Regions from separate parts of the Dehalobacter sp. DCA genome, predicted to be linked through region 2. Evidence: riboswitches for the same ligand, from Rfam matches in the RefSeq annotation. Region 2 holds a riboswitch; the other holds the start of a gene.
What was found. A riboswitch is a leader RNA that binds a small molecule or an ion and turns the genes downstream of it on or off. The one in region 2 is predicted to bind molybdenum cofactor.
Positions count from the first base shown of each region.

Region 1: it holds a riboswitch for molybdenum cofactor, as region 2 does, so the genes downstream of both, glp (molybdopterin molybdotransferase MoeA) here and modA (molybdate ABC transporter substrate-binding protein) in region 2, are expected to answer to the same signal.

Region 1 is NC_018866.1:1,641,677-1,652,755, reverse strand. It holds gene DHBDCA_RS07970 (PEP/pyruvate-binding domain-containing protein) at 1-248, shown strand, start outside; gene DHBDCA_RS07965 (NifB/NifX family molybdenum-iron cluster-binding protein) at 326-691, opposite strand; gene DHBDCA_RS07960 (ArsR/SmtB family transcription factor) at 714-1,082, opposite strand; gene DHBDCA_RS07955 (HD domain-containing protein) at 1,289-1,957, shown strand; gene rpoN (RNA polymerase factor sigma-54) at 2,240-3,625, shown strand; gene DHBDCA_RS07945 (NADH-dependent [FeFe] hydrogenase, group A6) at 3,916-5,634, opposite strand; gene DHBDCA_RS07940 (complex I 51 kDa subunit family protein) at 5,634-6,920, opposite strand; gene DHBDCA_RS07935 (NADH-quinone oxidoreductase subunit NuoE family protein) at 6,904-7,383, opposite strand; gene DHBDCA_RS07930 (redox-sensing transcriptional repressor Rex) at 7,721-8,380, opposite strand; molybdenum cofactor riboswitch at 8,872-9,006, shown strand; gene glp (molybdopterin molybdotransferase MoeA) at 9,080-10,297, shown strand; gene DHBDCA_RS07920 (molybdopterin-binding protein) at 10,387-11,079, shown strand, end outside.
Region 2 is NC_018866.1:147,890-158,968, reverse strand. It holds gene DHBDCA_RS00820 (lipoate--protein ligase) at 1-220, opposite strand, end outside; gene DHBDCA_RS00815 (hypothetical protein) at 315-590, opposite strand; gene DHBDCA_RS00810 (putative zinc-binding protein) at 641-1,045, opposite strand; gene DHBDCA_RS00805 (putative zinc-binding protein) at 1,038-1,448, opposite strand; gene DHBDCA_RS00800 (putative zinc-binding protein) at 1,441-2,316, opposite strand; gene DHBDCA_RS00795 (4Fe-4S dicluster domain-containing protein) at 2,309-2,602, opposite strand; gene DHBDCA_RS00790 (hypothetical protein) at 2,605-2,985, opposite strand; gene lpdA (dihydrolipoyl dehydrogenase) at 3,005-4,396, opposite strand; gene DHBDCA_RS00780 (ArsR/SmtB family transcription factor) at 4,415-4,717, opposite strand; partial or broken gene DHBDCA_RS00775 (cation:proton antiporter) at 4,868-5,982, opposite strand; gene DHBDCA_RS00770 (substrate-binding domain-containing protein) at 6,264-7,205, opposite strand; molybdenum cofactor riboswitch at 7,411-7,538, shown strand; gene modA (molybdate ABC transporter substrate-binding protein) at 7,635-8,447, shown strand; gene modB (molybdate ABC transporter permease subunit) at 8,453-9,124, shown strand; gene DHBDCA_RS00755 (sulfate/molybdate ABC transporter ATP-binding protein) at 9,131-10,216, shown strand; gene DHBDCA_RS00750 (sulfite exporter TauE/SafE family protein) at 10,292-11,079, shown strand, end outside.

The DNA.
Region 1 (11,079 bases), 1.5 Mb from region 2:
GAACCCATTTCTTTCAGGATCTCATTGAAAGTGATATCTTTTATGTGGCGCTTTTTCCGGAAGGCAGGGGAGGAGTCCTTCAGACAAAACTATTAAACCATTTTCAAAATTTGCTTCCTGAGCTGCTACCACTGAGCGCCTCCCTTGGAGAAATCATTAAAGTATATGATGTCAATAAAGGAATGCATAAAGCCCTGGAGATTATTGCTGATGTCGGGAAACAAAAAGCGATATGTTTCTTTAAATAGAATTTGATGGCTGACAAGATAAAAAAGTAGCCCTTCGGGGTTATTTTTTCCCCTTAGGGCAGAAAAATCTATCAAGGTTAGTGGCATCCGTGATGGTTGCAGCTGTTCATGGCAGAGAATTCCGGAAGCTGGTTATCCAGGAAGAGCTGGATGTTATCCGAAACGGTGGTATTATCAACCCGTAAAGCACGCACCCCTTGCGCATTGAGTTTCATTAGGGCGCCTGCACCGATTCCGCCGACCAATATCGCGTCCACCTGTTCTCCACCCAATGCCTTCAAAGGCTGGCACATCCCGTGCTCATGATGAGAGTCTCCGTTGCCGATGACTTTCATCTCTTCTTTATCCAGGTCGTAGATCAGAAAAAATGGGGCTGAGCCAAAATGATCATAGGGGATACTCTCAAGTCCTTTGTCTTCTTTTACAGGGATACAAATTTTCATGTTTAAGCTCCTTTTCTGCGGTTTATTCATTGCTTGAACGCTCACAGCACTTTTCACGCTGGGCCTTGCAAGCATATTGACAATTGAATGGGACGCTGAAAACATCTTTATAGTGACCCGAGGTGTGGGTGCCTGATATCTGCTCAATGAATCCGATCATATCTACAAAAACAGATTGCTGCAAATTGTATTGTACGAAGTAGCCTGTTTTCTCGCCAATCAGAAGGCCGGCTTCCTTTAAAATTTTAATATGTTGGGACACGGCTGCTTCGGAAATTTGAAGATGTCTCGCAATTCCTTTAGCACAGATGCTTCTTCTGGACAGGATTAGCAGGATCTGCAGTCTTGTTTCGTCAGAAAGCGCTTTGAATACCTGCACAATTTGCTCCATATATCCTCCGGGTATTTTTAATTAACTAACTACTTAACTAAATTATAAAATACTTAAGTAATTAAGTCAAATAAACTGTTTTCTAAGTGGTTATAAAAGAAACGCTTCTGAAGACTGGCATTTCTCTATGTTATAATGATATGAAGACTTTTACGCCTTCATTTAAAAGCGTTTATTGCAAGGACAGGGAGGCATAGAATATATCGATGGAAAAACGGTATCGGGTTCTGCAGGATATTGTAGAGAAAGAGCTGTCTTATGCGGCCCACGATCTGGATCATGTTATGCGGGTCTATCATCTTTGTTTGATTCTGGCCGGGCAGCGGGATGATGTCGATACGGAAGTATTGATCCCGGCTGTCCTGCTTCATGATATTGCCAGAGCCAAAGAGGATGAAGATAATTCCGGAGAGATCGACCATGCCGTATTGGGTGCGGAAATGGCTGAGAAGATCCTTCAAGACCTAAATTATGATCCGGATTTGAGACAGGAGATCACACACTGTATTTTAGCGCACCGGTTCAGAACAGGACATCAGCCGGAGAGCATCGAAGCCAAAATCCTCTTTGATGCCGACAAACTTGATATCATCGGAGCAACTGGGATTGCCCGCTCTTTCATGCTTGCTGGCCAGCACGGGGAAAGACTATATCATGAAGTTTCTGTCGAAGAATATCTGAAGGAAAATATCGGTGAGAACGGCAGGATTAAAGATGCTTCTAAACATACGACCAACCTGGAATTTGAGCTTAAATTAAGAAAAATACCGGATAGGCTGTATACGGAAGAAGCGAAAGCAATCGCCAGAAAAAGGGTCAGATTTATGGAGTCATTTTTCAAGACTTTAGTGGAAGAAGTAACAGGAAATAAATAATCGAAATAAATAATCCTTGGAACGAATCTGCAAAGCGTTGAAATTGGCTGGAAAATGAAGAATAATTTACATAAAAAAATTAAAAAGCAATAATAGAAAGTATTTTAAATAAGTTGTATACTTGAACGTAGGTATCGTTTGGCATGAATCTTGCCGTAAGGGTCAAGTTGATGTATCATACCCGAGTAAATCCCGGTTTTTAATGTGAAAAGAAAATGAAAATGCCGTCTGTCCGGGAATCTGTATAGTATTTTAGTTTGATTCAGAAGGTGGAAGGAAAATATGAGGCAGATACGCCAAGATATATTTCTTGAACAGCAACAGAGATTGTTCATGACCACTGAACTGCGTCAGGCAATTTCTGTATTGCAGATGTCGACTCTGGAACTAAGCGAGTATATCACAAAAAAAATAGAAGAGAATCCTTTTCTGGACGAAGATGAACCCGTTGCTGAAAACAATGAGGTTGTCAGCAAGACTGCAATCCGGGTTAATATGGACGACCTGATTGAACATTTCAGCAGCGACAGCAATATGGGTCATATCTGGAATGAGAAGAATGAAAATAACACCGGATACGAACAATATCTGTCTGATCGGCCAAGTTTACAGGAGCAGCTTGAATTACAGTTGAATTTAGAGATCAAAAATCCTGCGGATATTATCATTGGAAACTTTCTGATAGGAAGTATTGATCGGAACGGCTATTTTACAACAGAACTGGAATATGTCAGCCAAAAATTGAATGTTGCCGTTGAGAGAGTGGAAGAGGTCCTAAAGGTCATTCATACTTTCTATCCTACCGGCGTAGGTGCCCGAAATCTTCAGGAATGCCTGCTTCTGCAAATGAGAGCAAACGGCAAGGACAGTGAGCTTGCGGAACAGGTTATTCAAAACTACTTCCAGGAGCTTGCCGACAAAAAAATAATGAAAATAGCCAATACCCTCTCCGTGTCTACGAAGCAGGTCCAAGAAGTCTATGATCTTATCAGGACGCTTGATCCCAAACCCGGACTGCAGTTTGGCGCTGAAAGAAATCCTTTTATCTGGCCTGATGTTACGATTATGAGAGACCAGAACGATTATATGGTTATTGTAAACGACTTTGATTTTAACTATTTGAGAATCAATCAGACGTATGTGGATATTCTCCGTAATTCGAATGCGTTATCTGATGATGTAAGAAAATATCTTGAAGAAAAGTTTGATTCCGCTTTGGGACTCATCCGCGGAATTGAACAAAGAAGACTGAACATTTACAAAGTTGTGCAAAGTATTGTTGATATTCAAAGAGAATTTTTTGACAATGGCATTGAATATCTGAAGCCCTTGACCATGAGTCAGGTTGCGGACCTGGTCGGCATCCATGAATCTACGGTAAGCCGGGTCACCTGCAACAAATACGTTCAGACGCCGCGCGGACTGTTTGCTTTGAAGTATTTCTTTAACTCCGGTGTGGGTTCTTATGACTGCGACAAAATAAGTTCCAAAAGTGTCAAACACTTGATCCAGGATATCATTAATAAAGAAGACCCGAACCAACCACTGAGCGACCAGGATATTATGATGATGCTTGTGAACAAAGGGATGAGGATCTCCCGGAGAACTGTCAACAAGTACCGTCAGAGTATGGGGATACCTACAAATTTACACCGTAAAAGATATTAATTGTCCAAAGCATTATCGCCTAAACTTACGGGGCACGAGATTCAAGTGGCATTGATGATTTTGAACTATATTTGGGTGGAAGATTAATCAATATAATGCGAAGGAACCGCGGGTATTTAATAACATCCACGGTTCCTTCGCATTATATTTGAATAGGTAATTCAAGGGAGGGTGTATTCAGAGAAGGTATATTCAGATAAAGAGTGTTCATTGGAAGGAGTGTTCAAGGGAAAGTATATTCCAGAAAAGGGTGTTCATGGACGGGGTGCTTTTGCTTCGACATCGCTTTTTTAACTGCGGTTGCAATATTGGGTGTGCAAAAGCCTGTGGGATAATTCTCCGAGGGGATCAAGCAGAAAGTCCTGATATAGTTCCTGTACTGCCGGATTTTCATGTGACTTGCGTAGCGGCATATTTTCATCGACCTGGTACAGGGCTTCGATCCGTCTGGCTCTGATCTCATTGGTCGTGCCGTAAGGCTGGCCTCCGCCGCCGATACACCCTCCGGGACAGCACATGACCTCGATGAATGTATAATCGGCCTGGCCGGCTTTGATCATTTCCAGGATTCTTTTGGCGTTGGCAAGTCCGTGGGCAATCCCCGCTTTTACTTCCGTTCCGGCAAGATCAACCGAAGCTTCTTTTACGCCGACCATTCCGCGCACGGCTGTAAAGTTTAAGTCAGTCAGGGTTCTACCTGTAACAACTTCATATACGGTACGCAGGGCTGCTTCCATAACCCCGCCGGTTGCTCCGAAAATAGCGGCTGCACCTGTTGATATGCCGAGGGGCGAATCAAATTCAGCTTCAGGGAGCATCCGGAAATCAATTCCCTCGTGCTGCAGCATTCTGCCAAGTTCGCGGGTCGTGAGGACGATATCTACATCCTGGCTGCCGCTTGCATTCATTTCCGGGCGCTCGGCTTCAAATTTTTTAGCGGTACAGGGCATTACGGAAACGACAATGATATCCTTGGCTTCAAGGCCGCTGGTCTGAGCATAGTACGTTTTGGCCAGGGCCCCAAACATTTGCTGGGGAGATTTGCAGGTCGACAGATGCGGAATTAATTCCGGATAGTAATGTTCCATATATTTGATCCAGCCGGGACTGCAGGAAGTAATCATCGGCAGGACACCGCCGTTTGCTATCCGGTCCAGTAATTCATGGCCTTCTTCCATGATGGTCAGATCTGCTGAGAAGTCTGTATCAAAAACCCGGTCAAATCCCAGACTGCGCAAAGCAGAAACGAGTTTTCCTGTCGCGATTTCGCCTGATGGGAATCCAAATTCCTCGGCTAGGGATACCCGGACGGCCGGAGCGACCTGAACGACGACATGTTTTTGGGGATCGGCGAGAGCTTCCCAGACGCGGTCTGTATCATCTCTTTCATGAATTGCACCTACCGGACAAACCAAAGCACACTGTCCGCACAGCACACAGGCGACATCAGCCAACTGTTTGCCGTATTCCGGTGAAATGCTGATTTCCGTACTGCGGTTATGACTATAGAGGATTCCAACGTTCTGAATATAGTGGCAGGCTTCCGCGCATCGGCCACATTTGATGCATTTATCCGGATTTCTGACCAGCGAGGGAGTTGAGAAATCCTGAGAGAAACTGTGTTTTCTTTTTTCTCCTTGGATATCCCTGACTCCGAATTTGGCGGCGATTTGTCTGAGCTCACAGTTGCCGTTGCGGATACAGGTCAGACATTCCTGCGGATGGTCAGCAAAAATTAATTCCAGAATCGTGCGGACGGTCTCTCTGACTCTCGGAGAATTCGTCGTGATGTTCATTCCGGCTGTTACCCTAGTGGAACAGGAAGGCACAAGGTTTTTTACGCCTTCTATCTCGACCACACAAATCCGGCAATTTGCCTTGACGCGCTGATCAGGATGATGGCAAAGGGTTGGAAGATCAATGCCCTGTTGTCTGGCTGCCTCTAAAATAGTGATTTCAGGTGCAACTGCCGTTACCTTACCGTTTAGCGTAATATTGATGGTTTGCATCAGGCGGTCTCCTCCTCAATGAATGATGGTTTGTTATCACGGCAGGAAGCAAGATATTCATCCCGGTAATAGGCCAGGGAGGAACGAAGGCTGTTGCCGGCTGCTTGGCCGAGACCGCAGAAGGAAGCTTCCTGAATCGCCCGGGTATACCGCTCCAGCGTGCTAACATCCTGACGCACGGCTTCTCCGGCGAGCAGCCTGTCAAGGATCAGATTGGCCTGACGCAGACCTTCCCGGCAGGGCGTGCATTTACCGCAACTTTCATGCAGAAAGAAGCGCAGCCGGTTTTGAACGTTTGACAAGATCGAACGGGTGTCGTCCAAAACAAAGATAGCCCCTGATCCGATCGTAATCCCGGTTTTGGCACAGGCCAGATATTCCAGCGGGGTAAAAAGCATTTCCGGCGGTATCAGAACGCCGGAAGCGCCGCCAATGTTTACCGCTTTTATGGCTTTTCCGGTCTTTGCTCCGCCGCCATATTCGTTGATAATTTGAGCGAAGGTCATTCCGAATGGTACTTCAAATAAACCACGGTTTTGGACATCGCCGGAAAGCGAGATCAACTTGGTTCCGGGACTGTCCGGTGTACCAAAAGAACGGTACCAGGATGCACTTTTTTCAATGATTTTAGGGATATTTGCAAGCGTTTCAACATTGTTGATCAACGTGGGTTTTTGCCAGAGACCGGCTTGGGTCGGGTAAGGGGGTTTCAGACGCGGACGGCCTTTTTTGCCCTCGATGGAGGAAATTAACGCGGTTTCCTCACCGCAAAGATAGCTTCCGGCACCGGAAAATAGCTTTAAAGACAAGCTGAAACCGCTGCCAAGAATATTGTCTCCAAGGAACCCGCGGCGCTCGGCTTCTTCAATGCTTTCGTGCAGGATTTTCTGTGCTTCAGGATACTCGTGCCGCACGTAGATATAACCTTCGGAAGCTCCGGCCATAAACGCCGCGATGGTGATGCCTTCCAACAGTTGGAAAGGGATATGGGTCATAATGAACCGGTCCTTAAAGGTGCCTGGTTCACCTTCGTCGGCATTGCAAATGATATAACGCAGTTTTTCCGTGTTGGCTCGAAGCATTTTTATTTTTTCAGCAGTAGGGAAAGCAGCTCCGCCCCTGCCGCGCAGTCCGGCATCCAATATTTCTTTCAGGGAAGTTTCAGGACCCTGGGCCAGGGCTTTGGCTAACGCGGAATATCCACCGTTTTGACAATGATGGTCCAAGTCGACATGCCTGCCCGGAGAAATATTAAAAATCTGATCGTCATCAAGCATTTTGTTCATCCTGATATTCCTTTCTTAAGTCACGGATAATGGCGACCGCAGCTTCCGGAGTCAGGTCACCATAGACCGCATCATCAATTTTGATGGCCGGAGACATATAGCAGGCACCAAGGCAATTGACGCTTTCCAGAGAAAAAAGCCCGTCTGCTGTTGTCTGTCCGATCTTAATACCGAGTTCCTGTTTAATTGCAGCGAGGATGGAAGCTTTGTTAGCATTTTCACAGGGCGCGTTCGTACATATCCGGATAATGTGTATGCCCCGTGGTTTCAGGGAGATCTCACTATAGAAAGATGCCGTAGAATAAACTCTGCTTCGGGAGATATTCATTTCCCGGGAAATTTCATTTACGGCTTCTTCACTCAGATGATTCTGGGGGTCGGCATCCTGAACGGCTAAAATTACTTGAAGCAACAAGGCTTCTTTTTTCCCAAACCAGTTGACAACTTCTTTGATTGCCGTCATTTGATCACACTGCCTTTCTGTAACCTTTCTGAAGGAAAGTTTACCTGTGCTTGCTTCAGTGTAATATGGGGCAAAATGTAAATCAAGAATAGTTATTTATTTGACAAAATAACAGAATAACAATGCAAAATAATAGACATTGCTAGCAAAGTTATAAATATATTTAACAATGCTGTTAATTATTTAACAATAAATAAGAAATCTTCCGGTTCAGTTTTAACAGGGAGATTATCAGGGCTATTTGTTGTTTTTCTTGAATTGATTATTCTATTTATATATGCCTATTTGTTCGCCTAATTGTTGATTGCTTTATGATCTATTCAACAATAATTGCTGTTTATGGTTTTTCTTTCAGAGACTCTTCCCTCAGCGACTTTTCCTGAAGGTTGTACCCGAGCACCATCAGACAGTCAATCATATGGGTATTTTCCACAATGATATCTTCCGGCATCATCAGTTCGACCGGAGAGAAATTCCATAAGGCTTTAACGCCTAAATCAGTAACCAACCTGGCGACCTCACCGGCACAATTTTCCGGCACGGTCAAAACCGCAATATCCACAGGGTTTTTGCTCAAAAAATCTGGCAGGTTATCCACGGGCTGGACCTCAACGTTTCTGATTTTTTCGCCGATCAGTTCAGGCTTGACATCAAAGATCCCGGCAAGTTTAAACCCGCTTTTTTCAAAATTCGCGTGTTTGGCCAAAGCATGACCCAAACTTCCGGCCCCTATAATGATCATGGTATGAGAATGCTGTAGTCCAAGCAGTTTGTGTATTTCCTGATGCAGAAAACCAACATCATAACCATATCCCTGTAAGCCGTTGCCGCCAAAACAGAAAAAGTCCTGTCTTACCTGAGAAGAGGTCAGACCCATTCGGTTGCCCAAATCTTTAGAGGAAATCCTGCTGATTCCCAATTGCAGCAGTGTTGAAAGATACCGGTAATATCTGGGCAAACGTTTTACAACCTGACTGGATAGTTTCTTTTCGTCCATCGACAGTTTCACCTCAAAATTGAATAATACGCAGTATAGTATATCATAATTTCGAAGTCTCGGGATGGGAACCGATAATTTTTTAGTCTGAGAATTGCTGGATAATCTGTCTATTCCAGCTAATTTCTAAATCTGGAGGCAATAGATGAACAACAAATTCCTGTTTTGAAAACTTTTATGACTCAATTTTTAACAAATGATATCATTGCTTAACAAAACGAAAAAATGCTTGGTGATAACATGATGGGCATTTCTCAAGGCTTGCAGGGTTATTAACGCTGTTAAACGAAGTAAATTTGAAACGGGCACATATTTAGCATTGATTATTGAATAAGGAACGAGTAAGATAAGTATAATCTTATCCTACCATGCCATTACCGTTGGGTGTGTTCCTTCCCTTTATATAACCCTACTAGGAGTGTTCACCTAGTAGGGTACCCCCTTCAATTGCTGAAGCGAATATAAGCAAAGGAGTCGGCGGATCACAACATTAGAATATTTTTCTCCGAGCCTTGGATCCTAAAGTTGCAATGCTGCTATGGATGCAAGGTCTGGACAAAGTCCACGGAGTAGTAGAAGAAATTCTGTTACTTGCTGTATTGCGAAGGAGATGTGAAAAGAATTGGTTTGTTTGCCGAGCCAAAAATCTTTATCCTGCATGTCCGTGCAGGATTTTTGTGATTAATAAGGAGGATATGCATGCAAAAAAATATTTCGTTGGAAGAAGCCCAAAGTTTGATATTTGATTATTGTCCTTTGACCGAAAAGGAGAATAATCATTTAGCGGATACCCTTGGTAGAGTGCTGGCAGAGGATATTGTTGCCAGGGAAAACATTCCGCCGTTTTCGCGTTCACCTTATGACGGTTTTGTTTTCAGGGCCGAAGATACTGCGGGAGCCAGCGAAGCTAATCCGGTCACCTTTGAGGTGATTGAAGAAGTGCCGGCAGGTTATACGGCCCAAAACGCTGTCAGCAAGGGTCAGGCAATTAAAATTTTGACAGGAGCTCCGATCCCTGAAGGCGCGGATGCAGTTGTCAAATTTGAAGAGGTAGAAGTTCAGGGTAGCAAGATATCTGTTTCAAAGGCCTTCATGCACGGTGAAGATATCGTGCCTGCGGGTGAAGATATTGCCGTAGGTGATCTGATAGCGGCTGAGGGAAACGTTGTTACGGCACCGCTGATGGGGCTGATGGCCTCCCTCGGTATTGCGGAAGTACTGGTTTATAAACGTCCAAAAATTGCGATTATCTCTACTGGAGATGAACTGCGTGATGTAACGGAGCCTTTAGCTCCCGGTAAGATCCGAAACAGCAACAGCTATACACTCCAAGGCTATCTCCGTTCACTTGGTGTAGAGCCTGTCGTGATGGGGATCTGCAAAGACAAAAAAGAAGATGTTGCAGCCCTGGTTGAAGAGGCTTGGAAGCAGGCCGAATTGGTACTGACGACCGGAGGCGTATCGGTGGGAGACTATGACGTGATCCGGCATGCAGCCGATTATCTTGGCGCCAAAACACTTTTCTGGAAAATTGAGATTAAACCGGGCTCACCGTGTCTAGCCGCAGTGAAGGACGGGAAGATGCTGATCGGCCTGTCAGGCAATCCGGCCGCAGCAATGGTAACTTTTCAGCTGATGGCTGTCCCCTACATTAAAAAAATGACTGGCAGAAAGGATTATTGTTATCGAAAGATTGAAGTGACCCTGAAGAAGGATTTCCGAAAATCAAGTCCTCGTCGAAGATTTTTACGTGGCAGAATGCTTTACGAGAATGGTATGGTCATCATGGAATCGACCGGAGAACAAGGCAATGGTGTGCTGCGCTCCATGCTCGGCTGTGATATCCTAGCGGAAATTCCGGAAAAGAGCGGACCAGTCAAAGCCGGTGAAAAATTAACCGCTTATATCATTGAATAGAAGCAAAATGAAAAAGTTGGAATTCAATAAGAATGGGAATCAAATAAGAAGCTGTTATAGGATTTTATGGCCTAAGGAGATGAATAAAAGTGAAAAAAATAGCAGTCCAGGATGCAGTCGGCATGACCCTTTGCCACGATATAACGAAAGTGATTCCTGGGGAATTTAAAGGCCCCGCTTTTAAAAGAAATCATGTGATCAAACAGGAAGATATCGAGGAACTGTTGAGTCTTGGTAAAGAGCACATCTACGTCTGGGAAGAAAATGCCGATGAAATCCATGAAGACGATGCGGCGATCAGAATGGCACAAGCTGTCATGGGTCAGAACATCAGTTTTTCGGAACCTCAGGAAGGTAAAACTACGTTGATTTCGACTCAAAAAGGTTTGCTGAGGATCAAAAGCTCATTGCTGCACGAAATCAATTCGATCGAACATGTTACGATACCGTCCCTACCGAATAATTTCAAGGTTGAAGTTAATCAGAAAGTTGCAGCAACCAGGATTATACCGCTTGTTACCAAAGAAGAAAATATTTGCAAAGTAGAAGAATTATGCACCCTTTATGGTCCGGTATTTCATGTTGAGCCGTATATAAAGCTCAGGGTTGGGATTGTAATTACCGGAAGCGAAGTGTATAAGGGAAGGATCAAAGATAAATTTGGGCCTGTGATCAGGAAAAAACTTGAGTATTTTGGCGTGGAAATCATCGGTCAGGAATATTGCCCTGATGAATTGGAATTGATTCAAGCGAAGATCACAGGTTATATGGAGCAAAAAGCC
Region 2 (11,079 bases):
CGCCGCCTCCGGATAATCTTCTTACGACTTTAATGTTTTTGTTCTCTATATACTCTGCATTGAGTTCTTCATAGGTGTTCTGATTCTTTCCGACTACGACAACCGGCTCATTTTGCCATAGTATCAGGACATCATCTTTTAAAGCTTTGTATTTTAAAAAGTATTCTTCCAAGGCTAAATTTATAAAAGGATTGGTTGAATTGTTAATAACGTTAATCATTTTTGCCTCTCTATGAAGTATATCTTTTATTTTGGCAATGCAGACGCATCATGAACGATACGTCTGCATTTAGCTTAGCTTAGCCTTTCAATCATTAACAACCGCAAGCGGAGCGTTTTACAGCAAAACCATTTTCGGTCTTAATAATTTCCGGAGCCTTTAACGCCGCTGCAAAATCTTTTTCATAAACAAATTTAGTGCCTTCGAACTCTTCAACCACATCGTCTTCTTTCACATGATCAAAAGAAATATCAAACACCGGTCCTTTGCAGCCACATCCTGAAGCATAAAATCTTGCCGCTGTTTTTCCTTCCTTTGTCATAGCATCCTTTAGCTCCGCAAACACTGTTGGTTCAATTTTGATATTCATAATATCCTCCCTCAATAAATTAAAATATATGATCAATAGTCAAGCTTTCCTTATTCAGCCACTATCTTATCAACTTTTTTGCATATTTCTTCCGCTATTTTATCCACCATTGTATAATGCTCCTCGGTTAAATCCCTCGCCGATACAGTCTTATCCAAGGCAGCCTCTTCCCCTAAAATATCGGAAATAACCAAGGCTTCACTCACATCACCGCTAAACCTTTCTGTCGCCTTTTTGGCGCAGCTTTTGTCACAGCCATCTACAGAAATTACAGGATACGCTTTGGCAAAATTGCGTTCCTCCTCACCTCCAGCTATATAAAGCGGCAGGCAAAGTGAAGTTGTCCGGCCTATCCGCAGCTTTTCCATCACTTTGCGCGTAGCAAGTCTGGAGATTGTACCGCCAAGACATTCTTCGCCGCTGCAAGACAGCACCCCAATTTGTACGTCAGGCATTGTTTTTTCCCTCCTCCACCAATTCTGTAACTTTCGCAGAGATTTTTTCAGCCAGTTCATCTACAATGATCCAACCGTCTTCAGAAAGTGCCGTACCCGTTCCTGGATTAACACCCTTATGGTTCTTCATCTCATCAATAACCCTAAATTGTTGTTTGACAATCCCGCCCTCAAATTCCACGCTTTTAGCAGCACAAAGTTTAGGACACCCGTCGACTGTGATACATCTTTGACCTGCTACTTTATCCCTACCCTCGGCATCTCCGGTAATAATATGAGCAAGACAGGCAGTTTCAGCTTCTTTGGGGTTAAGTTTATTGGTCACTTGAAATACAGCTTCTCTTGTCATAAGACCAAAGGCTTTTCCAATACCACTGCAGGGTATTATTTTTATTTTAGACATGGAATTCATCTACCTTTCGCTTTAATATTTTAAAGTAAGTATCAAAGGTATGAAGAAGTTCCTTATCACTCTCAAAGTCTGCTAATTCAAGTTCTGCAATCCAGCCCTCTTCATAAGGATTTTGATTGATAAGTTCAGGTGCTTCTAACAGCTTATAATTCACCGCCGTGACAGTTCCGCTTACCGGACAGACAATTTCAAATACTGCTTTGCCTGATTCAATTGTACCGACTTCTTCAAACTGTTCAATCTGACTGCCCAGAGCAGGCGGAGTAAAAAACATAATGTCCGATAAGCTTTTTTGGACAAAATCAGTTACGCCGACTCGTGCTTTATTACCAATCACATAGGCCCAGCAGTCATTTTCATTGAAGTAAAACCCTTCTTCTTTAGGCAATCGAAATACAAACTTATCCTTGGTATAGCTTTCATACTCGAAGCTTTCAGGAAAAGCCGATGAATCTTCAGCCTTATTCTGCTCGTTCTTTGTTAGCAGCTTATACTCCTCTTTTAACAGGCTATCTGTTACAATTCCAGCTAACCGCAATTCGTTTTCACCCAATACCAAATTTTCCCCGAGGACGATGTTGTTTGTCTTTGCTTCGTCCGCAATATTGATTTTCTTAGAAACCTTAATTCCTTTTTCCGCTGCCAGTTTGCTGGCACATCTTGTGGCACAGCCATCGATAACAATAACAGGATTTTCTTCCGCTAATTTATTATATCGGGCATCCGAAACGCGATAGAATACTGGACATATAATCTTGCTGTCCGATTTTTGAGTCAGTTTTACCGCAACCTCTTTGGTGATGCACCCTGCACATTTATCGAGACCATTGCAGGGTAAAACCGCATAGGCTTTACTCATCACTTACTGCCTCCTGTCTGATTTCCTTGATCCGCTTGGTGGTTTCTGTCTTGTTGGGAAACTCAATCGCATCTAAGCCACAGGTTTTTCCGCAAGCACGGCAGAACACAACACAATTGTTTGGGTTCTTGACACTGAATTTTTGTTCTGCCTCCTCATTCACCTCAAATACCTTATGAGGGCAAAATTCTACACATTCCATACAATAGTTGCACTTCGTGAAGTCTATTCTTGGGCTCCAATCAATTTTTTCTCGGGAAACGCCCATAAATGTTGATTCACTCATGATTATTCATCCCCTTCATATCCCAATTCCTTGAGCGCATTTTTAACTACATCAAAGGCCTTTTCATTGGTCATATCACGGATATCCAACATTACAGCGTCTTTTTCTACATCTAAACCAGCATCTTTAAAAGCTTGTTTGAACATCTTTCTTTGCATATTGGGAGCACAAGCCCCGATGATCACTTTTCTATTTGCTTTTAAGAAGTCGGCAAGAAAACGGTCGCCATCCTCTTCGCAGAGTTGCGGATGAATAAATCCATATTCTACCGGTAGCTCAACTCTTACCTGATTGATGAAATCCCAAATATCCATCGCATGAAAACCGGGACACTTTCCTGTGCATACACACAAAATAAATCCATAACGTTCTTTTTCTCCCATGATAAAATCCTCCTATTTGTTATATTTTATGAATTGCCCTGCCTACAGCATCTGCACAAGCTTCCCACACAGCTTCATTCAAACTAGGGTGCGGATGGATCATGTCGGCTATGGTGTCAGCCTTTGCTTTTAAAGTAATAGCCAGGGTTATTTCTGAAATCATTTCGGAAGCATTCGCTCCCAATATCTGTCCGCCAATAATAGTATTGTCCATCTCGACAACAATTTTGACAAAACCATCTCGTTCACCTAAACATAAGGCGCGTCCATTGTTTCTGAATTGAAATCTGCCAACTTTCACTTTTATTCCTGCACTTGATGCTTCTTCCTCAGTCATCCCTACGGAAGCAACTTCCGGATTGGTATAAATACAAGCCGGAACCGCGTTGTAATTTACTCTACCAGCAATTCCCAAAGCATTTTCAGCGGCTGTCTTCCCCTCCATAAAGGCAAGATGGGCCAAAAGATTTCCTCCTATTACATCTCCTGCGGCATAAACACCTTCGATATTGGTTTCCATGTTTTCGTTCACTACTAAGGCACCATTATTAATGTTCAGCCCTAGTTTTTTAAAGTCTTCACTGTCTGAATTGAGTTTTCTTCCTACAGCCACCAAAATCTTTTCACAGCTGAGGGTTAAATTCTTGTCCTTGTCGATATAGTGTACCTCAAGCCCATCCTCTGTTTGTTCAATTCTTTGAACCGTGGCAGCTAACTTAAAGGAAATTCCTTGTCTTTTCATAATTTTCAATAATTCAGTGGCTATCTCAGTATCTTCAATAGGAAGTATTCGATCCATCATTTCAAGAATGGTTACCTTGCTGCCCACAGCGCTAAACATTGTGGCAAATTCCAAGCCGATAACGCCTGCCCCAATAATAACCATACTTTCGGGAACCTTTTCCAAATGCAGTGCCTCGTTACTTGTTAAAACACCCTCGCTGTGAATATTTTCTATATCAGGAACTAATGGTCTAGCCCCTGTGGTAATAATCATCTTGGCGCAATGAACTTCTATTTCTTCTTCCTGTGTCCATACAGAAATCATCTTTGGATTTTGGATTGTACCTCTGCCTTTGAGCACAGTGACTCCTGACTTGGGCAACAATTGGTCCAAACCTAAACCCAAACTCTTAACCACACGGTTTTTTCGCTCATTGCTGACATCCCATTTTATGTTAATACCTTTGTCTTCAATTCCAAATTCTTTGGATTTCTTTAAGATTGAGACAATCTCTGAAGTCCTGAGCAGGGCTTTTGTAGGAATACATCCTCTATTCATGCATACCCCACCAAGCTCTTTATTTTCAATAAGAACAACATCTGCCCCGAGCTGGGCAGCCCGTATAGCTGCGACATAACCGGCAGGACCGCCACCTAAGACAGCTAGGGTCGTGTCAATCTTCTTCACCACCTAAGACCTCCTCCTTTAACAGCTAAGCTCACACTTATCTTTTACTGTTGTAATTTCAGTTAATAGATTTTTTGCTGTTTCACAGCCCTCTTTATTTAGTGAATAGTGCGTCCATTTTCCGACACGATGACTACCAACAAGCCCTGATTCACATAGTATTTTCATATGATGTGACAAGGTTGATTGCCCGATATTAAGTTCCTCCAATATTTTACAGGCACATTTCTCTCCACTTCGCAGCATCTCAATGATCATTAATCGGTTTGGATCACAGAGTGCTTTAAACACCTTTGCATTTTTCTCATACCTGCTCTCCAATTCTTCCACCTCATATCTATTTTTGTCGATATGTTATATTATGTACAATATATCGATATTAGTCAATATGTTTTCCCATTTTTAAAATTGTTTATATAATACTAAGTACGGCTTAACTCACTTGGTAAAAATTCATAACACACAAGAATCTTATCTACTTCCATCGTCATGTCCCCCTTGTAAAACTTGTTCTTGTAAAACTTTTTTAGGGAAGAAGAATTTTTGGGCAATCAGGGTCGGAATAACAGCGCTTAGAATAACGACTGTTACAATCACGCTATATTGAGAACTATTAATATATTTGTTTGTTATACCGTATAAAGCAGAAATCGTTCCGAAGGTCAGTCCTGTACTCATTAGAAGGGTGGTATAAATCCCTTCCCTCCTTTTGAAATTGAAGAACTTGGTTGCCGGAAGTACTCCGATGAACTTAGCACCAACTTTGACAAGTAATAGGATTACTATCAGCGAGAATGTTACAGTAAGAGTTTTTAAAGAAACAAGAGAGCCTGCTTTGATAAAATAAAACGGCGTAAATGCGACAAAGGCAATAGCCCGCATCTTATGGAGTGTCTCTTTATATTGTAGGAAAAATCCTGCCATAGCCAGACCGATAATGTAAGCGGGTAGTACCGCTTCGCTGCCGGAATAGACCGCAAGGTAACCCAATAATACAAGGATAAGCAAGACAAACTTAATCTCCGGTTCACTGACTTTCCCGCTGTATCTTTCAAAAATCCGTTTGGCCAGCGGGATTCCGGCAAAACATACCACAATGACTGCTCCTGCAAAAATCAACAATTTATAAGAAAAGCCTGTGAAAAGAAGGCCTAACGCCAGAACCGTTCCTAAGTCGGTAATAAAACAAGCCGCCAGGATCGATTGCCCGAAAGAAGTAGAACTGAGTCTACTTTCGACCATCACGGCGTAGACAACAGCAACTGAAGTAGTAGATAAAGCAATACCTGTAATTTTCGAGGCATTTACATCCCAACCAAGCAAATAATACGCTACAAGCATTCCACAAACACAAGGCACACAGGGGATAGGAAACCAATAACAACACTTTGTTTGAGATTTTTCTTTAGGCTGGCAGGGTCAATCTCAGCCCCTGCCAGAAAGGTAAGAATGACGGCTCCAAGGCTGGCCAGGAAATTTACCCAGTCGGTAATCTGGAGGTGTATTACATTCCCCGCAACTACGCCAACTATGATTTCGATTAAAGCTAAAGAGATCCCTAGACGAATTGAGATAAGACTAGCCATAAAGGCTAAAAAAATCCATACTGTCGCAATTAAAAAAGTCTGATCCACTAATACTTACACCCTCCCCTTAAATAAATAAAATAAGCTCCTACCTTGCATAATTGAAAGGTAGGAGCCATTAGCCATAGCATATGCGAGCCCCATCGCAAGTAAGGTTTTGCCTTACTGATTTCTATATTAGCATAATTATTTTCTTAGCACAATAATGGGAAGAATTTACTTTCATTTTGCGCATCTCAGCCTACTTTTGGGAAATGAAATGTTATTGCTACTATGTCACGTTATATTTCTGCAACGATTTTACCCATGTCGCTTGTATCGTAACCACCAATATTTGCAAATTCATTTTTGAAAGCTGCAGAACGGATGATATTTAGCATTGTTTGGACTTCAGGCGATTGAAAATCTTCTTTTTTTACAACTAAATCATAGCGTTCTTTCTTAAGAGGAATGAAATCAATATTATCAACTTGTCTCGCCATCTTTTCGTTGCCCACTGCCACATCAGCTTGTCCGCTGCTTATGGCGCTGGCAACTGCTAAGTGTGACTGGTTTTCTTTCTTATAACCTTTAATTGCACTTCCATATATCCCAAGGAGTTTTAAGTTTTCATCCAAAAGGACTCTTGAACCAGCTCCATATTCCCTGTTAATCATTGTAATGTCATCTCTTCCAAAATCTGCCCATGTCATAATCCCTTTTGGATTGCCTTTGGCCACATACAATCCTTGTATACGGCATGTAAGGTGAATAATCACAGTAGGAACACCAGGAAGCAGTCTTCTGACATAGGGTACATTATACTGATCTGTATCACTGTCCCACAAATGTGTGGAAGCAACGTTAATCTTATTTCTGTATAGGGAAACTAAACTGTCATAACTTCCTATATACGCCCTTAGGGCGGGAATATTGTGCAGTCTCATATAATTGGAAAGAATATCAAGAATCAAATCCTGACCGCATATAATAAAACCCTCTTGTTTTTTTTCGTTGCCGAGCAGGCTGAAGTCGGCTAAGTTATTTGCTGATGAATTAAGGGCAGATTGGCTTTTCTTAGAACGGGATATATAATCCTGCACGTCATTTTCTGTAAAACGAACCTTTCTTCCTACTTTATAAGAGCTGATTTCGCCTTTTCTAATCAGGTCATAAATCGTACTTTTGCTGACATGCAGCATGGCAGCCACATCTTGGGTGGAAAGCGCCTTTTTTTCCGTCATATGCATCCTCCTAAACATTAGATCAATGTGCGAAATTCAATAAAATGCTATATACCAATTATTACTATATTGACTTACTGTTCCAAATAATATAATCTGAGATATAGAACATATATATTATGCATCTATGTTATGTTTCGTATTATATCGCACATTTTATTTTATTTCAAGTGCGAATATGTACGAAATGAAACATAACGGAACTGAATATTATTATCTCCGAGCGGGAATGCCTAATTATTTTTTGGCAGCCGGCCAGGGCTTTACAGCCCTCGGGGTGTATTTGGAAACGAATATGCCTTCACTATGAAAAGGAGGTGGCGATCGATGCTTATTTAGCATGCCGTAGCGCACACTCGTTTGATGCGTTTTTTTAATGTCAATACTTAGGTAACGCAAATAGCAATAAGGCATACGAGGAGAAAAATTATGAATAGAAAATATATAGCTGGAATTTTAGTATTATTCGTTTTTATGGCTGCGCTGACAGGATGTAAGGCATCAACTTCTACAGCGAAGGATACCGCTGATCAAACGGTTGCTAAAACTGGCGTGAAAATCACCGTTGCCGCTGCCGCTGATTTATCTCTTGCCTTTAAAGAAATAGGAGAATTGTACGAAAAAGCCACCGGAAATGAAGTTGAAATCACCTACTCATCTTCGGGGACAGCCAGAGAACAGATTGCCAATGGTGCGCCATATGATGTTTATGCCTCGGCCAATATCAAGTTTGTCGATGACCTGATTGCTCAGGACAGAATCATCGCCGACAGTAAAGAATTGTACGCCATTGGTCGCGTGGGTGTGGCAACACTCCTAAACAGCCCACTTCAGGTTAAAGAAGCAAGCTATTTATTAAATCCGAAATTCAAGAAAATTGCCATCGCCAATCCAGATCACGCCCCCTATGGTTTGGCCGCCAAAGAAGCACTGGTATCCATGGGTTTGTGGGATCAGCTCAAAGACAGATTGGTCTATGGCAAAGATATTCAGGATACCTTGACACTCTTAAAGTCGGGCAATGTTGAGGCAGCTTTTATCTCCCTTTCAGTGGTTAATAAAGATGATGTCAACTTCCTGCTCTTTGATGATAAACTGCATAACCCTTTGAAACAAGCCATAGCCATCGTTAAGACGACGCAACACGAGCAAGTAGCTAGAGATTTTATAAAATTTGTTAACGGGGAGCAAGGCAGGAATATTATGAAAAAATATGGTTTTGTCCTGCCGGGTGAAGTGTAAAAAACATGGAGAACATCGACCTTTTCCCTCTTTTTTTGTCCTTACGGGTGGCGTTTACCGCAACTTTTATCGGAGTTGTTTGTGGTTTGCCGCTAGCCTATCTATTAAGCCGCCGCCAAGGAAAATTATGCGATTTTATCGATACGCTGACAAACCTTCCCATTGTCTTGCCGCCAACAGTCCTGGGCTATTATCTGCTGGTCTTACTGGGCCGTAATTCCTGGGTAGGTAAATTTCTGGAAGAACAGTTCAACATCATGATTGTATTTACAATGACAGGGGCAGTTATTGCCGCCACTGTCGTGTCCATTCCGTATCTGATCAAAGCATCCAAGGCCGCTCTTTCCGAAATCAACGAGGATTACCTGAATGCGGCCAGACTTTTGGGAAGAACTGAATTCAATATATTTGTGACCATTATGATCCCGATTGCCTGGAGAGGTATTATCTCCGGCATCACCATGTCCTTTGCCAGAGCTTTGGGGGATTTTGGCGCAACATTAATGGTTGCCGGTAGCATACCTGGTAAAACTCTCACCATGCCAATTGCCATTTATGACTCTTTGCAGGCCGGTAATTATAATATGGCCAATTTTCTCGTTCTGATCATGACAAGTGTTGCCGTTGCGGTTTTGTATATTGTCAATCGGCTGGAAAAAAAGATGAAGAAGGGGTGAGGAAAAATGCTCGAAGTATCCATTGAGAAAACACTGGGTAATTTTACGCTGCAATCATCTTTTGCCAGCGGCAAAGGCGTTTTGGGAATTCTCGGTTCATCCGGCTGCGGCAAAAGTCTGACTTTAAAATGTATCGCAGGGCTCTATCACCCGGACAAAGGAACAATAAAGCTCAACGGAAAAGAGTTGTTCAATTCAGGAACAAAAGTCAATGTGCTTCCCCGGCATAGAAATATTGGTTATGTATTTCAGAATTATGCCTTATTTCCTCACCTGACTGTTTATAAAAACATTGCCTATGGTATACAGCACCTAGATAAAGCCAAATACCATGAGAAAGTCAGTGAGATGATCCAGAAAATGCAGCTGAACGGTCACGAAAACCAATACCCTTCTCAATTATCAGGGGGGCAGCAGCAGCGTGTTGCTTTAGCCAGGACCTTGATTACCGAACCGGAATTATTGCTTTTAGACGAACCTTTTTCAGCCTTGGACAGCCATGTAAAGCAAATACTGGAAAAAGAATTACTGAGTATTATTAAAAAGAACTATCATGGTGTTGTTCTATTGGTTACGCATAATATTGAAGAAGCCTACCGACTTTGCGACAGGATTTTGGTCTTAGATAAGGGGAAATCTGTGCAAATTGGGGAAAAGGAAGAGATCATCCGTTATCCAGCGACCGTATCTGCTGCCAGGATCACCGGCTGCAAAAATTTTTTTGAGGCAGAGGTTAGCGGTGAGGATGGCGGATCGCTGCTGATTAAATCCGGAAGTTTATGTTTGAAAACATCAAAAAGCAATACCGAACTTCAATCAAAGATGATGGCGGGAGTACGGTCACATGATTTGATATTGTCACTGGAGAATACCAAAGAATCCAACACCTTCGAATGCCAGGCAACAGAAGTGATTGAAGGCGTTATTTCCACCACCGTGATCGTGAATTGTCAGGGAAAATCTTTGCAGGCCGAAATCTCCAACAACGACTTTCTGCGTTTAAAAAATACTATTGGTCAAAAACTATGGCTTCGTATTCCTGAGAACAAGGTTTTTTTAATGAACAGGGAGCCTGCGCATCGTTTTAATTAAGATTAGCGCAACATTAATTCAAAAGAGTAAATAATGAGCATTTTATGCTCTGACTGATAAAAGGAGATTGATATTATGCATTTCCCGGTATCCGGTGTCGATGTGTTTCCGCTGATACCGCCGTTGGTCGCTATGATCGTATCTTCGATTTCTGCTTCTGCGGGGATTACCGGCGCATTCCTGTTACTGCCTTTCCAGGTTAGTGTTTTGCATTTTAATAGTCCTGCTGTTAGCCCCACAAATTTAATTTACAATGTCATAGCTGCTCCCGGCGGCTTATATCGGTACATAAAAGAAAAACGAATGGCCTGGGCTTTGACAGGTATCATCTCTATTGGCACCCTTCCAGGCGTTTTTGTTGGCGCCTGGATCAGAATACATTATCTTACCAATCCTAAAGCCTTCAAACTGTTCGTAGGAATTGTGCTTTTATACTTATCCTATCGTCTTCTTTCGGACATCTTTGGCTGGAACAAAAAGACTAAGGAGCAGAACGCGCTCTTAAACAAAAAATTTGCGGAACAAGTTGTCCTAAGAAAAGAAGCGAATCAAAACCGTCTGACTGCCGGGCTGCCTGCTGAAGCTGTGGTCAAGACAAAATATCTTTCATTTTTGAAAGTCGAATATGAGTTTTGGGGAGAAACCTATTCATTTAAGACGATACCCGTTTTTATTCTTGCGTTAATAGTTGGCCTTATTGGTGGAATATATGGGATTGGAGGAGGATCAATTATTTCACCGGTTTGCGTTTCTCTGTTTGCCCTCCCGATATACACTGTGGCTGGTGCTGCCTTGGCAAGCACGTTTATTACCTCGATTGCGGGCGTAGTATACTATCAAATATTAGCCGTTACGACGGTATC